Persicimonas caeni: one gene and its partner. The protein of the gene in region 1 binds, or shares a complex with, the protein of each later gene. Links are inferred from orthologs where the notes say so. Each region holds a gene or a part of one and is shown in the gene's direction. Other genes may lie near its edges.

Region 1 (3,038 bases):
CCGACTGACCCACCACCAGCCAGTCGGCGGCGAGGCGATCGACGATCTCGGGCAGCTTTTTGGACGCGCGGCCCTCCTCGAGGATCAGCTCGTAGTCGAGCTTGCCTTCGAGTTCTTCACCGAGATGCTCCTCGAGAAACTCGTGGACCTGCGCCTCCATGCGTCGGCGGTTGTCGGGGTCGTCGAGGATGGTGGTCGTGCCCACCTGCGGGTACCAGGTGCCCTGGCCCTCGACGTAGGCGACGTAGACCTCGGCCGGGTCATCCTCGCGGTGCATGCGCTCGGCCATGGCAAACCCTTGGCGAGCGGCGTCCAGTGAATTTTCGGAGAGGTCCGTTCCGATGACGATCTTCATTGTGCGTGTCCCTTGTTACGGCATTGTAGGTATCTGTAACCGCTGTAAGGCTAAGCACATTGGCGCAGAGCGTCTAGGGGACAATTTGACAGACGAAAAACCGCCGCTAGACTGGGGGGCCCTGAAATCCCGGCAGACCTCCCAGAGCAAGCCCTTGATTTTTCTGGCAAAAAGAACCGCCAAACGTCGAGGGCACTCGCGGCAGTTGAGTAGAGATGGGTTTGATTCCTGAATCGGTGATCGAGGAAGTCCTCGCCCGAGCAGACATATTGCACACCGTCCGCAACTACGTGAGCCTCAAGAAGTCGGGGTCGAGCTTCAAAGGGTTGTGTCCGTTTCACGACGAGAATACGCCCAGCTTTTACGTGACCCCGAGCAAAGGGATCTTCAAGTGCTTCGGCTGTGGAGTCGGTGGCAACGTCATCAGCTTCATGATGGAGATCGAGGGTTGGAGCTTTCCGGAGGCGGTGCGCCAGCTCGCCGAGCGCAACGGCGTGGAGATTCCGGAAGAAGATCCTCAGGCCGCCAAGCGCGCGCGCAAGCGGCGCGAAGGCAAGAAGCTGTACTGGCAGATCATGGAGACGGCGCGCGCCTACTTCGAATCCCAGCTGTGGGGTGAGGCGGGCGCGGCGGCGCGCCATTATCTGACCGAGCGCGAGATCGACGAGGAGACGGCCAAGAATTTCGGGCTCGGATATGCGCCCCAGGGTTGGCAGAACCTGCTCGACCACCTCCAGAGCAAGGGCATCAGCGGCAAGATCGCCGAGCGGGCGGGTCTGGCGCTGTCGCGCAACAAAGGCTCGGGCCACTACGATCGTTTCCGGCATCGGGTGGTCTTTCCGGTGGTCGATATCTGGGACCACACCCTGGCGTTCGGCGGGCGAACCATCGCCGCCAACGACGACGCGCCCAAATATATCAACTCGCCGGAGACGAAATTTTACACCAAAGGCGAGCAGCTCTACGGGCTGCACGCGGCCAAGCAGGGCATCCAAAAAGCGGGCTATGCGCTGCTCGTCGAGGGCAATTTCGACGTAATCTGCCTGCACGCCAAGGGCTTCGACACCGCGGTCGCCCCCATGGGAACCGCACTGACCTCGGAACAAGCGCGACTGCTGCAGCGTTATTGCGACCAGGTGGTCATCGCTTTCGACGGGGATAGTGCCGGTGAGGAGGCCACGGTGCGCTGTTTACAGGCGTTTTCGGAGGCCAAACTCGAGGCTCTGGTAATACGATTTGACGAACTCGAAGATCCTGATACGTTTGTCCGCCGCCACGGAGCCGAGGCGCTTTCGCAAAAGATCGAGCAGGCCCAACCACTTGTCGCGTGGGCGCTCGATCGAGTCCTGGCTCCGGCCGAAGGTGACAACGTCGACCGCAAGTTGAGCGCGCTCGAAGAAGCCGGCGACGTGTTACGCCACGTAGGCAACCAACTGGCCTGGGAGCACTACGCCCAGGAGGTTTCTCGGCGGTTAAATATCGCGCCCAAACTTTTGAAGGATTATATTCGGCGGCCCGATCAGTTGAGGAGTCGGGCCCGCCAAGCCGTCATCGAGGCTCATCGGCCCTTGGAGTTGGACAGCGCCGAATACGGCGTGCTCATGGTCCTGCTCGACCATCCGGAGTGGCTCGACAAATTTTTGGGAGACGAGCTCGAGAATCTGCTCAGCACACAGGAGCTGGCCGATTTTCTCGAGCTCACGCGTCAGCACTACGAGCGTCACGGCGAAATCAACGCGCCGGTGCTGCTCGAAAAGATCGATCATGGGGCCTTTCGGCGCACCGTCGCCAAGGCCCTGACCGATGAAGGTTACGACCCGGAAGACCCGGACAAGGCATTACAGTTTTACCAAGACTGCGTTCGTACGCTCAAGAAGAATTGGGCCACGCGCAGTCTCGACGAGCTGACCCGTCAGCTCGACCAGATTGATTTTTACAACGAACGTAACAAGTTCGAGGAATTGACTCGTCAAAAGGAGCAGATCGCCCAGTTCAAGGCATCGCTCGACTGGGATCGATCACTATAAATGTGTGGGCCCCCGCTTTGCGGCCACCGCGCCGAGTCGGCCGATGGGCCGAGTCTGCGGGGGCTGAGGAATAAGCCCGAAAAGCCAAAAGTTTGACGGCTGGCCATCCATCACCGGTAGATGAAGCCGCGCGGTAGATGAAGCCGAGTCGACAGCACCAGAAGTTAACGCCGTCAGTCAGTGGCTCGCACGTAAGCCAGAAGGAGTACACCTTGATGCAGAAAGCCCGAGCAGAAGTCCGAACAACCAGCTTGGAGGTTCGGAAGCTCATCGCCATGGGTAAGGAGAAGGGCTACTTGACCTACAAAGAGGTCAACGATGCGCTGCCACCCGGGGTGTTGTCGAGCGAGCAAATCGACGACATGCTGATGCTCTTCGAGGAGCTGGATATCCAGGTCGTCGAAAAGCCCAGCCAGTACGAGCCGCCCAAAGAAGATCCCAACGCAGGCAAAAAGCTTCGCGCCGAGACCAAAGGCGGGGAAAAGAAAAAGAAGGGCAGCGACTTCGTCAAGGGCAACGACCCGGTGCGCATGTACCTGCGCAAGATGGGTCAGGTGCCGCTTCTGACCCGCGACGGTGAGGTCGCCATTGCCAAGCGCATCGAAGAGGGCGAGCGCACGATCCTGACGGTCGTGCTGAGCACCTCGGTGGGTGTG
Region 2 (2,908 bases), 1.2 Mb from region 1 along the record:
CAGTCGCAAGTCGGGAGTGCTCGTCATTCGCACGGAGAACGACACCGCCAAGATCTACTTGCGCGAAGGTCGCATCTTCTACGCCACGATCAACGACGACCCGGACATTTCGCCCTACAAGGCGTTCTACCGGGTTCTGGCGTGGAAGACCGGCACGTTCTCGCTCGAGCAGCCCACCGACGAGACCTTCGACGAAGAGATCGACGAGTCGATCGAGAACTTGTTGATGGAGGGCATGCGCCAACTCGACGAGATCATGAACTTGGGTGACGACGTGCCCGAGCTGACCTCGGAGTTGGTGATCAACCGCCCGCTGGTGCCGCCGCTGCGCAGCCTGACGCCCGAGCTTCTGGACACCATCCAGCTCGTCTTCAACTACGGCTCGGTCTCCAAGGTGCTCAACAAGAGCCTGGCGAGCGACCTCGAGACGATGCAGGATATCGTGTACCTGATTCGCAACGACTACATGCACGTCGAATAAGGCAGCGAAAAAGTAAAAGAGCGAAGAAGTAAAAGAGCGAAGAAGCAAAAGAGCGAAGAAGCAAAAGAGCGAGAGAGCAACGAAGTGTGCTCTTGTCACCCAGCTCTTTTGCTTTTTTGCTTTTTGCTCCTTTCTCTTTTGCTCCTTTCTCTTTTGCTCCTTTGCTTTTTCGCTCTCTCGCTCTTTTGCTGAACCGGAGTCCCCATGACCTCGTCGCCGACGCCGACCCGCCCGCCCGTCGATGAGACGATTCGCGTCCCCCCGCACAACGAGGACGCCGAGCGAAGCATGCTCGGCGCGATCTTGTTGGACAACCGCGTGCTCGACGAGATGATGAGCCAGGTGGACGTCGAGGACTTCTACCGCGAGCAGCACCGCCACATTTACCGGGCGATGACCGATCTGCATCGGCGCGATGAGCCGGTCGACGTCATCACCCTGGCCGACCACCTGCAGGCCGACGATCGGCTCGAGGCCGCCGGCGGGGCGAGCTATCTGGCACGCCTGTCCAACGCGGTGCCTTCGGCGGCCAACGTGGGCCAATACGCCCAGATCGTGCGCCGAAAGTCGGCGCTTCGACGCTTTATCAGCACCGCCGACGCGCTCGTCAACGACGCCTACGGCGACGTGGCTGACGTCGAAGAGTTCATGGACGATGTCGAGCGCAAGCTGTTCGCCATCACCCAGGACGGCCAGAAGAAAGACTACGCCTCGATGCGCGAGGTCATCCAGCGCGCGTTCACCCAGATCGAGGCGCTCTACAACAAAAGTGAGCACATCACCGGTGTGCCCAGCGGATTCGTCGACCTCGACGATATCACCGCCGGCTGGCAGCGAAGCGACCTGATCATCGTCGCCGCCCGTCCTGCGATGGGTAAGACCTCGTTCACCCTGAACATGGCCACCCACTCGGCGGTCGAGCGCAACACCCCGGCGGCGTTCTTCAGCCTCGAGATGTCGAACGAGCAGCTGGCCATTCGTATGTTGTGCAGCCAGGCCCGCGTCGACCAGTCGAAGCTTCGTCGCGGCAATATGACCGAGCAAGAGTGGGCGCGGCTCATCAAAGCGGCCGGCGCTTTGAGCGAGGCGAAGATCTTTTTGGACGACACGCCCGCCCTGCCGATCATGGAGTTTCGCTCCAAGTGCCGCCGCCTCAAGGCCGAGCACGATATCGGCATCGTCTTCATCGATTACCTCCAGTTGATGAAGGGCTCGGGCGGCAACGGCAGCCGCGAACAAGAGATCTCCGAGATCTCGCGTAACCTCAAGGCGGTCGCCAAGGAACTCGACATCCCGGTCATCGCGCTCGCCCAGCTCAACCGTGGCGTCGAGCAGCGTGCCGACAAGCGGCCGATGATGAGTGACCTTCGTGAATCGGGCGCGATCGAGCAAGATGCAGACATCATCACGTTCATTTATCGCGATGAGGTCTACAATCCGGACACCGAGGAAAAGGGGGTTGCCGAGATCATCTTGGGCAAGCACCGCAACGGCTCGATCGGTACGGTCAAGCTGCGCTTCTTCGGGCCAATCACCCGCTTCGAGAACCTCGCGCCCGATATGGAGATGTAGATTTGAATAACCGGCGTCGTCTGTCGTCTCACACCACGCAGCTGCACATGTAGACAAACGTGCGATTCCTCGCACGCTCTTGGAACTGAACCTAACTCAGAAGGAAATGACTGTGTTGAAGACGATTGGATGGAAGACGGTATTGTGTGTGAGTTGTCTGGCGCTTGCGGGGGCGTGGGGCTGCGGCGATGACAACGGCGGCGGCGGTGGAGGCTCGAATAACGGTGGGTCGAATAACGACGGCTCGTCGGATACGAGCAGCTTTAGCGCGCAGGTCGAGACAGAAGGCGGCAACCAGCAACTCGAGGGCGAGCAGGCGGACAGCAAGGCCGGAGAGGGCAGCTGGGGAGCGTCGATCGCCGACAGCAATCTGCAGATTAATTTGACCAGCGCCGACGGCACGGCGGTCACGGCGATGATCGCGACGACCGAGTCACAGAAAGCCCCTGGCGATTTCACGCCGCAGGCGGATATCGAAACCACCTTCGTGTCGATCGTGAGTGCTGCGCAGGGCAACGCGTTTATGAGCACTGGGTCGGGCACCATCACGCTCGATAGCTGCCCGCGCGCTGTTGGTGAGCATGCCAGAGGCTCGTTCAACAATGTCGTGCTCGCCGCCGAAAGTGGCAACTCGACCTGGACGCTCGATGGAAGTTTCGACGTGGTCGTGTACGCCAAAGCGGGCGACCTGTTCTGCAACGAGCAGAGCTCGAGCAACAATACGTCGAACAATAACACCTCGAACAACAACACCCAGCAGTGTAGCGCTGACTGGTGCGCTGACGGCGGCGTGTGCTGCCCCTACATGCAGTGCATGAACTCCTGTGAACTGCAGTGCTTCCAGAGCGCCGATTG

Evidence for each region.
Region 2: the proteins of dnaG (region 1) and dnaB are in contact, whole or in part, in a crystal structure (PDB 2R6A), measured with the Geobacillus stearothermophilus proteins. The link is inferred for Persicimonas caeni from one-to-one orthologs. Residues at the interface, in WP_049624496.1 of Geobacillus stearothermophilus: Lys456, Leu457, Leu458, Pro459, Ala460, Asn463, Ala464, Leu467, Leu535, Leu536, Ile537, Ala538, Gln544, Glu545, Asp548, Tyr549, His552; in WP_033016901.1 of Geobacillus stearothermophilus: Ser13, Glu15, Ala16, Gln18, Glu91, Leu92, Asp94, Ala95, Val96, Pro97, Thr98, Ala99, Ala100, Asn101, Tyr104, Tyr105, Ile108.

What each region holds. Positions count from the first base shown.
Region 1 is NZ_CP041186.1:3,802,189-3,805,226, reverse strand. Bases 11-2,976 are described here. They hold dnaG (DNA primase), read left to right. Parts: upstream 11-570; coding sequence 571-2,382; downstream 2,383-2,976. Other genes in these bases: FIV42_RS14160 (universal stress protein), read right to left, coding at 11-355. Also shown: more of FIV42_RS14160, read right to left, coding at 1-10. UniProt on the Escherichia coli protein: RNA polymerase that catalyzes the synthesis of short RNA molecules used as primers for DNA polymerase during DNA replication.
Region 2 is NZ_CP041186.1:2,586,926-2,589,833, reverse strand. What follows is about bases 34-2,869. They hold dnaB (replicative DNA helicase), read left to right. Parts: upstream 34-685; coding sequence 686-2,053; downstream 2,054-2,869. Other genes in these bases: FIV42_RS09575 (hypothetical protein), read left to right, coding at 2,160-2,869; FIV42_RS09585 (DUF4388 domain-containing protein), read left to right, coding at 34-481. Also shown: more of FIV42_RS09585, read left to right, coding at 1-33; more of FIV42_RS09575, read left to right, coding at 2,870-2,908. UniProt on the Escherichia coli protein: The main replicative DNA helicase, it participates in initiation and elongation during chromosome replication. Travels ahead of the DNA replisome, separating dsDNA into templates for DNA synthesis.